DNA from 3 places in the Vibrio sp. KUL80 genome. Region 3 is predicted to be linked to each of the others. Evidence: predicted binding sites of a transcription regulator. Region 3 holds the regulator's gene; each other region holds the start of a gene.

Region 1 (3,288 bases), 130 kb from region 3:
CCTTCTAGGTGAACTTCAGCTTCAACAGTTGGGTTACCACGTGAGTCGATGATTTCACGACCTAGAACTTTAACGATCTTAGACATTAATGTTTCCTCTCATTAAATATAAATGTCAAATTTAGGGCAGCCGCACAACCTTCGCTGCCGCCCGTATCCTTTTTACTCTTCTTCAGTACCGCGCTGGTACTCACCTGCTGCCTTAACAAAGCCAGAGAACAGTGGGTGACCATCGCGTGGTGTTGAAGTGAATTCTGGGTGGAACTGCGCAGCTACAAACCATGGGTGTGCTGGGTTCTCGATCACTTCAACCAGTTTCTTGTCTGCTGACAGACCAGAAACTTTAAGACCTGCTTTTTCAATCTGAGGACGAAGTACGTTGTTCACTTCATAGCGGTGACGGTGACGCTCGTGGATCTTCGCGTTGCCGTAAAGTTCGAAAGCTTTCGTGCCTTTCTCAAGGTGACACAGCTGAGAACCTAGACGCATTGTACCGCCAAGGTCTGAGGTTTCAGTACGTTCTTCAACTTTACCTTCACCATCAACCCACTCTGTGATCAAGCCTACCACAGGGTATTTCGTCTCTTTGTTAAATTCTGTTGAATGTGCGCCTTCCATGCCCGCTACGTTACGAGCGTATTCGATAAGCGCCACTTGCATCCCTAGACAGATACCTAGGTAAGGTACTTTGTTCTCACGTGCGTATTGAGCTGCGCGGATCTTACCTTCTACACCACGGTCACCGAAGCCACCTGGTACTAGAATAGCGTCTAGACCTGCTAGTGCTTCTTCGCCTTTGCTCTCAACATCTTGTGAGTCAACGTACTTGATCTTCACGTTCAGACGGTTCTTAAGACCTGCGTGCTTAAGCGCTTCATTCACCGACTTGTACGCATCTGGAAGCTCAATGTACTTACCAACCATACCGATAACAACTTCACCCGTTGGGTTCGCTTCTTCGTAGATAACCTGTTCCCATTCAGATAGGTCAGCTTCTGGAGCGTTGATGCCAAAGCGAGTACAAACAAGATCGTCAAGGCCTTGCGATTTGATAAGCTGAGGGATCTTGTAGATAGAATCTACGTCCTTCATTGAGATAACCGCTTTCTCTGATACGTTACAGAACAGAGCGATCTTCTTACGCTCGTTTGCAGGGATCATGCGATCGCTACGACAAACAAGGATGTCTGGCTGAATACCAATAGATAGAAGCTCTTTTACAGAGTGCTGCGTTGGCTTAGTTTTCACTTCGCCCGCTGCTGCTAGGTAAGGAACGAGAGTCAGGTGCATGAACATTGCACGCTCACGACCAAGCTCAACCGCTAGCTGACGGATTGCTTCCATAAATGGTAGAGATTCGATATCACCAACGGTGCCACCAACTTCAACGATCGCAACGTCATGGCCTTCAGAACCAGCGATGACACGATCTTTAATAGCATTTGTGATGTGTGGGATAACCTGAATAGTCGCACCTAGGTAGTCACCACGACGCTCTTTACGTAGAACGTCAGCGTAAACACGACCAGCAGTAAAGTTGTTGCGTTTTGTCATCTTGGTACGGATGAAACGCTCGTAGTGACCAAGGTCAAGGTCAGTTTCAGCGCCATCTTCCGTGACGAACACTTCACCGTGCTGAGTTGGGCTCATTGTGCCTGGATCAACGTTGATGTAAGGGTCAAGCTTCATCATGGTCACTTTAAGACCACGTGCTTCTAAAATTGCTGCAAGAGATGCTGCTGCAATACCTTTACCTAGAGAGGATACTACCCCGCCAGTAACAAAAATATAATTTGTCGTCATGTTTAACCTGAAGTTGGTTGAATGAGGGAAAATGGATTTCTTCTGGACGGGATGCAAATATACCAGAAGCCCTTTACCGCCACAACGTGAAACTTATCACATTCAAAATTTTTATTTTTTGCTTCAAATCAATAGTAGAAACTTACACCAGCGAGAAGTGGTTCACAAATCCGAGCTGTTTTCTTGTTTTTTTACATCATTCCAAAACGCATCTAACTCGTTAAGGCTAAAGTCTGTCAATAACTTACCTTCGCCCGCAACACGGGCTTCTACACCCTTAAATCGGCGTGCAAATTTGTCATTGGCTTTTCGCAGCGCCACTTCAGGATCTTTCTTCAAATGACGAGAAAGGTTCACCGCGGCAAACAACAAATCGCCCACTTCTTCTTCCAGTTTGTCTTCGTTTACATCGACTTGTATCGCTTCTTCAACGACCTCTTCGATCTCTTCTTGAACCTTCTCAACCACAGGCCCAAGCGCATCCCAATCGAAGCCAAATTTTGCGCAACGTTTCTGTATTTTGTTGGCTTTAGAAAGTGCAGGAAGCGACTGTGGTATTGAGTCTAGAATACTTTGCGCGGTTTTGCCTAGTTGGGCTTTTTCCTTCTGTTTCTCTGCTTCCCAGTTGGCGTTGATCGCCGCTTCATCTTCAAACTCGACGTCAGAAAAAACGTGCGGATGACGACGGGTAAGCTTCTCGTTAAGCCCTTCTACTACCTCATTAAAATCAAACAGTCCCTGCTCTTTGGCCATCTGGCTATAAAAGATGACTTGGAAAAGTAGGTCGCCCAGCTCTTCTTTTAGGTTCGGCCAGTCTTTGTTGTGGATGGCATCCACCACCTCAAAGGTCTCTTCGATGGTGTGAGGAACAATGGTTTCGAAGGTTTGTTTTCTGTCCCATGGGCAGCCTTTTTCTTCGTCGCGGAGCTGAGCCATGATGGTGAGGAGTTGGTCTATGGGTTGGGTCATGTTGGGTTCCTGGTTACGACAAGGGCGAGTGTGATAGCACTCGCCCTTGGTTTTTGTTTTATTTGGATTGAGTTGGGAGCGCGTGGTTTTTACCCCCTCTAACTCCCCCTTATAAAGGGGGAGAACTACTGCTCGCTCCTATCGTCGCATCGCCAAGATTAGTAGGCGATGCGCAGCGAGCCGTTTGCTCCTCCCCTTTATAAGGGGAGGCTGGGAGGGGTAAGATCCACTGAACTAACAGCAATCAACTAAACTACCCCAACCGCTTCACATTCATCACATCTTTAATCTGCTCAATACGCTTAGTCACGCGCGACAACACCTCAATATTGTTCACTTCCAGATCAAAGTCCATGATAGACAATTGGCGCTTGTAATCACTGCGACTCTTCATGCTAGTCACCTTAATCTTTTCGTTGGTCAGCAAGGTAGTGATGTCTTTCAGTAGACCACCACGCTCCATCGCCTCAACACGAATCGTTAAGATGTATGAACCAACAAATCCGCTGCCCCATAC
Region 2 (3,288 bases), 300 kb from region 3:
CTGTTGGCGGCTTTCGGGCGTATTTGTAATACCTCGCCGCTTCTGGCTGTTATTTGGTTGACCCCGCCAAGCGCGATAAGATCCATCAACTCTTCCCAGTCATTGCGCAGCAGCGTCTCTTCTTCTTCTGACGGGCTCCAGATAAGTGGAGAACCCACTCGTCTCTCTGCGACCGGAATTTCACGTTCACCTTCAACCGGCAGCCATAGCACGCGAGATAGTTTGTTTCTGATGTGACTCGTTTCCCAAGTCAAACCTGTGATGCCAGTCAAGGGCGCAACACACACAAAAGTTGATTCTAGAGGTTTACCGTTGTAGCCGACAGGAATGCTCTTTAGCTCGACACCGATTTCTGGAAAGTCTTGAACCGGCTTACTGCCAGCCGTGGCACCAAGATGCCATTCGAGAAGTTGTCCCACCCAGCCTTTATCTCGTTTGAGATTTTCAGGCACTTTCATATTTGCTTGTTCGGCAAGTTCGCCAAATGACACACCTGCGATGTTGCGAGCACGTTCGAGCAGTTCCGATTCTGTAGCTGGAGTCGTTTTCATGTTTGCTAGTACAGTTGGCTGGATAGACGATATTGAGTTTACCACGTTAGCGTATTTGTGCTCTGTACAAAAAGAGATCACTCTGGTGGAAAGTTGATCTATTAATGACTTATCCACAGGAAGGATGGTAAATACCGGTGATTTATCGACTTCTGTATAAATAATCAGTGGTATTGTGCCTATAAAACACTTGATATATCAGGGTTTGTATGAATCTTATCAAATTCGATGTGGATAATTTAGCTTGTGGTTGATCTTTAACCGATCTGATCTTTTCGTTAATTTTTAAATCGCCAGTTCAAAAACTAATGATCGATATTAATTTAAGTTACTGAATTTATGGTGGTAAAATTTAATTAGTGCATTATTGGCTTTTCTAGGGCTTTTATACTAAGTTGAGTTTTTCCTAGAGATCAAAGATTCTGCACACAGTTATTCACAGAAAAGGTGAATAAATGTGGTCTAGGTCTCATTGCTATGTTGATAACTGGCGTTTTGTTCGAATCTTATCCAATGGTTCTCAAAGAACTGGGAATTGTTCAAATTTACACATCCTTAAGTTTGCTCAAGTTGGGGATATGTGGAAAAATCAAGGTAATGAAAATTTAATTGAGGTTGGCCAGTGATAGATGGCGATGGTTACCGACTGAATGTTGGTATTGTAATCTGTAACAACCATGGTCAGGTCTTCTGGGCTAAACGATACGGACAACACTCATGGCAGTTCCCTCAGGGCGGTATTGACGAAGGTGAATCCCCTGAAGAGGCCATGTATCGAGAACTGTATGAAGAGGTGGGGCTCACTAAGAACGACGTCAAGGTCGTTGCGGTCAGTCGCCATTGGCTAAGATATAAGTTACCCAAGCGCTTGGTTCGCTGGGATTCGAAACCTGTCTGTATTGGGCAAAAACAGAAATGGTTTTTACTGCGTCTGGATTGTGATGAATCCAAGATCAACATGCAGCGCGGTAATACCCCTGAGTTTGATGGTTGGCGTTGGGTGAGCTATTGGTACCCAGTAAGACAAGTCGTTTCTTTTAAGCGTGATGTCTATCGCCGAGCGATGAAAGAATTTGCATCCTTGGCAATGCCGTTTAAGGAACGAAAATTTAAAGGCAAAAGAAAGCATCGAAGAGGGTAAGTATGCTATCGCAACTAAGGGATATAGTTGAGCACGTTTCAAAAGTTGAAGACGTGCATGCGGCCCTCGAGATGTTAGTACAACAAACATGTGCAGCCATGAACACCGAGTGCTGCACGATTTACCTTGCTAACAAAGATAAGCAGCTCTTAGAGTTGATGGCCACTCAAGGCCTCACCTTTGAGGGTGACACAATCCAAATTGGTTTTGATGAAGGCTTGGTGGGGTTGGTGAAGCGTACAGCAGAGCCTATCAACTTAGCCGAAGCCGCCAAACACCCTGCTTTCAAGTTTTTCCCAGAACTTGGTGAGGATGTCTACCACTCCTTTTTAGGCACACCGATTATTCATCGCAAGCAAGTGCTTGGCGTATTGGTCGTGCAACAAAAAACGTCCCGCCAGTTTAGTGAAATGGAAGAGTCTTTCCTCGTCACGCTGTCTGCGCAGGTTGCGGTTTTGATAGCCCACGCCATCGCTCAAGGACATGGATTCTTTGACGATAACGCAGTCCCAGTGATTAAAGGTATTGGCGCGTCATCCGGTGTGGCCATAGGCCCGATTTGGTGGGACAACACTCAGCCTGATCTTAGTGATGTTTTTCCCGCCTCTACCCTTGATGTTGCTAGAGAGCAAGAGCTTCTTTCTGTGGCGATTGAGAATGCGCTGGCCGATTTTAAGCGTATGCGTAAAAAGCTCGATCTCGAGCTGAACAAAGACGCGTTAGCCATATTCGATCTCTTTACCCACTTGCTCAACGATCCTATGTTGAGAAATGATCTCAAGGCGCAGATTCAAAAAGGTGATAAGGCCGATTGGGCCCTAAGACAGGTGGTTGAAAGCTATGCCAATCGCTTTGCTAAAATGTCTGACGTCTATCTACGTGAACGTGCGCAGGATGTGAAAGAACTTGGACAGCGCCTGCTGTTTTTCTTACATGATACTGAATACCCGATTCATGAATTTAGTGAGCCGGTGATCTTTGTCGTTCGAGAACTCACCGCCTCGATTCTAGCTTCCATCCCTAAAGAACAACTGCTCGCAGTCGTCTCTCTTGAGGGGGCTGCCAACTCGCACGCAGCGATTTTGTCGCGTGCAATGGGTATTCCTGCTGTAATGGGCGTAAACACCAACCCTGCACTGCTTAGTGGCAAGCTCGGTATCGTTGATGGGTACAGCGGTGAAATATTCCCTGACCCGAGCCATGAATTGCTCTCTGAATATCGTGAGTTGGTAACGGAAGAATCTGAGTTGTCTCAGATGGTGGAGTCAACCGCGGGGCTAGAAGCTGCTACCAAAGATGGTCAGCGTATCCAAGTGATGCTCAACGCAGGTTTGAGTGCCGATACCAGTATTTCTATTAATAAGAACGTAGACGGTGTTGGATTATATCGAACCGAGATCTCGTTCTTGCTTCAGCAGCAGTTTCCATCTGAGGAAGAGCAGCTACATCAGTATCGTTCTGTCCTGAGTGCTTATCCAAGCAAGCGAGTTGTGATGCGAACGCTGGATATTGGTGGAGATAAAGCGCTGCCGTATCTGCCAATTGATGAAGACAACCCATTTTTGGGCTGGCGTGGTATCCGCTTCACACTGGATC
Region 3 (3,288 bases):
GTGTCGCTAGACGACAAGATTCGCCATGTTCGCAGCCAACTCGAAAGCGGAGAAGCCGTCATCGTGTTCTCTGAGCTGCACGAGACTGTCGACATTAAATCTCGTCGCTCGTTGTAATTTTTCGGTAGCGATGTAAGTAACTGCTATATTGAAAGGCTATTGAACTGAAATTGGCCCATAAGGTCTAACTCCTTATGTGAGTTAGCAAATTTATAACGACAATTACAAATACACAGGAAGTGTTATGTCAGCAAAACACCCGATCATTGCTGTAACGGGCTCCTCTGGAGCTGGAACGACAACAACGTCAGAAGCATTCCGCAAGATGTTCAACATGATGAGCATCAAGCCCGCGTTTATTGAAGGTGACAGTTTTCACCGCTTTACTCGTCCAGAGATGGATATCGAGATCCGCAAGGCGAAAGAGCAAGGCAAACACATCAGTTACTTTGGTCCTCAAGCCAACGACTTCCCTGCTCTAGAAGAGTTTTTTCGCAACTATGGGCAAAATGGTACGGGGCAGTTTCGCCGCTACCTGCATACCTTTGATGAAGCCGTACCCTACAATCAAATGCCAGGCACCTTTACCCCATGGCAAGACCTGCCAGAAAATAGCGATGTGCTGTTTTATGAAGGCCTGCATGGTGGCGTCGTCGACGGTGATGTGAATGCCGCTCAGCACGTTGACCTGCTGATTGGCATGGTGCCTATCGTTAACCTCGAGTGGATTCAAAAGTTCGTGCGAGATACCCGTGATCGCGGTCACTCAAGAGAAGCGGTCACCGATTCGATTGTTCGTTCAATGGATGACTACTTAAGCTATATCACGCCACAGTTTTCACGCACTCACATCAACTTCCAGCGTGTACCCACCGTCGATACCTCCAACCCGCTCAACGCTAAAGGCATTCCGAGCTTGGATGAAAGTTTTGTGGTAATTCGCCTGCGTGGTATCAAGAATGTCGACTTCCCTTACCTGCTCGCCATGATTGATGGCTCGTTTATGTCTCGCCACAACACCATAGTGGTCCCTGGGGGTAAGATGAGTTTTGCGATGGAATTAATCGTCAGGCCAATACTTCAACAGCTCATAGAAACCGGCAAAATAGGTTAGGTTTTGTGAGCCGAATCTCGATGATTTTTTATACCGTGATCATGTGCACAGTTTTGTATAGATAAATGGGCTTATGACACGATTAAAATCAAGAAAAGTGGCGCAAAAAAGGATACTATTTCTTTGAAACAGAAGATCGCTTGCGCCATCTTCAAAGTGCTTTTATGCTAGTAAGTCTTAACAAACGGGCTTGCTAACAAATATGGAAAGCAGCAAGCATACCCTGCAGAGGAAGTAAGATATATGGTTCTAGGTAAACCTCAAACCGACCCAACGTTAGAGTGGTTCCTTTCACACTGCCACATTCACAAGTATCCATCGAAGAGCACGCTAATCCACGCGGGCGAAAAAGCAGAGACGCTTTACTACATCGTAAAAGGTTCTGTAGCGGTACTTATCAAAGATGAAGAAGGCAAAGAGATGATCTTGTCTTACCTTAACCAAGGTGACTTCATTGGTGAACTAGGCCTGTTCGAAGAAGACCAAGAACGTACAGCATGGGTACGAGCAAAATCACCTTGTGAAGTTGCGGAAATCTCATTCAAGAAGTTCCGTCAGCTTATCCAAGTTAACCCAGACATTCTAATGCGCTTATCTGCTCAGATGGCAAGTCGTCTACAAGTGACTAGCCAAAAAGTAGGTGACCTAGCGTTCCTAGACGTAACGGGTCGTATTGCACAGACGCTACTAAACCTAGCGAAACAACCAGATGCAATGACTCACCCAGACGGCATGCAAATCAAGATCACTCGTCAAGAGATTGGCCAAATCGTTGGTTGTTCTCGTGAAACAGTAGGTCGTATTCTTAAGATGCTAGAAGAGCAGAACCTAATTTCTGCACACGGTAAAACTATCGTGGTTTACGGTACTCGCTAAGAGCGCGTCGCAAGATTTAAAAAGCCACCTTCGGGTGGCTTTTTTGTTTTTATATTGTCACCCCTGCGCAGGCAGGGGTCTTCTTAAAGCGCACACCAAGCCTCGAGTAGATTCCTGCCTACGCACTGAGGGATCCCCATTTTTCAGAACAACGGTTGGTCGATAATTCTCAGATAGTTTTTTGAGAGTATCGCCAACCCACTGCTAAATAATCGAATCAACTGTGCTTTGCTTGTATCTAATATCATGTTTTTGGTTAGCGTTAGGAATGACAAAACACGTTTTGATTTAGTCGTATTTGCTTGATATTTTTGATTAATACCTTTCCTTTCAGACGCAAAACCGATCACCCATAAAACGAGAGTTGCGATACAAGCAATCAAACAAAGTATGGAGATCCGCTCTGAGTTCTGTGTCTGGCTGTGGTGCCAAGAAAACCCATAGCGTTGGCTTTTATCATCCCTAAAGTTTTGTTCGATTTGCATTCTTTTGCTGTAGTAAATCACAGCTTTCATTGGACTTAACTTCGAGTCGTTGGTTACTAATATCCAAGGCTCTTTCGCAATGGACTTATATGTCCTTTCTGCGTCAGGATAAATACCTTTGTTTCGTTGTTTTATCTTATGCCGGTTTTTTGCTTTCCCCTTGTAGCTAACAAAAGAGCACGATACTTGGCTCTTCGATGTTTTTCCAAGTAACCCATCACCCAGCTTTTTAGCCTTTATGTTCGCATTTTTTCCAAGCTCTGAAACTGAACACCATGAGCTACCATCAACTTTTCCAAAAATCCGACCACGTACTCGACCGAGATAATACCAGCCGAGGCTCTCTATTTTTTTGAACCACGGTGTCTTAAATCCGCCATCTGTGACGATATAGACAGTTTTGTTGGCGGGAAGCATCGTAGCTAAAACGTCGAGAAATTGATTATGGATATGTTCCTTCTCTTGGTTGTCTTGCGTCACGACCGTGTTGTAGATAGGAATGGCCCTACCATCTACTAGCAAGCTAGCTCTTAGAAGCCAATGTTCACGGTTACAACACCCACTCCAATCTACTGCAACCACATAGCACGGAAGCTTAGCGAATAAGCCTTTGAACAAGGCTCGATAAATACTATCTCGTTCACTATGGAGTTTTTGGTTACCGAGAAGTCTATCGATACGTTTGATTTTGTGTTTAACGGAGGTTAAGCCTTCGAGACAACGACCGATAGCCGTCAGACTCAACTCATTAGAACGAATAAGTGCGTTACTAGCGGTCAGTAATGAATTTACCCTAGCTTGATTGAAATCAGC

Evidence for each region. The regulator CRP, encoded in region 3, controls carbon source genes, mostly activating them, when cyclic AMP is high. The targets are predictions, from matches to a motif close to TGTGANNNNNNTCACA.
Region 1: pyrG (CTP synthase) is a predicted target of CRP. The motif match lies at 1,888-1,903, and genes of this name have one in related genera.
Region 2: rppH (RNA pyrophosphohydrolase) is a predicted target of CRP. The motif match lies at 1,008-1,023, and genes of this name have one in related genera.

What each region holds. Positions count from the first base shown of each region.
Region 1 covers NZ_AP045841.1:472,820-476,107, reverse strand. The annotation lists gene eno (phosphopyruvate hydratase) at 1-86, opposite strand, end outside; gene pyrG (CTP synthase) at 162-1,802, opposite strand; gene mazG (nucleoside triphosphate pyrophosphohydrolase) at 1,965-2,771, opposite strand; gene relA (GTP diphosphokinase) at 3,025-3,288, opposite strand, start outside.
Region 2 covers NZ_AP045841.1:641,709-644,996, forward strand. The annotation lists gene mutH (DNA mismatch repair endonuclease MutH) at 1-551, opposite strand, end outside; gene rppH (RNA pyrophosphohydrolase) at 1,174-1,692, shown strand; gene ptsP (phosphoenolpyruvate--protein phosphotransferase) at 1,695-3,288, shown strand, end outside.
Region 3 covers NZ_AP045841.1:338,269-341,556, reverse strand. The annotation lists gene AC6I8U_RS01525 (YheU family protein) at 1-117, shown strand, start outside; gene AC6I8U_RS01520 (phosphoribulokinase) at 245-1,114, shown strand; gene crp (cAMP-activated global transcriptional regulator CRP) at 1,358-1,990, shown strand; gene AC6I8U_RS01510 (IS4 family transposase) at 2,134-3,288, opposite strand, start outside.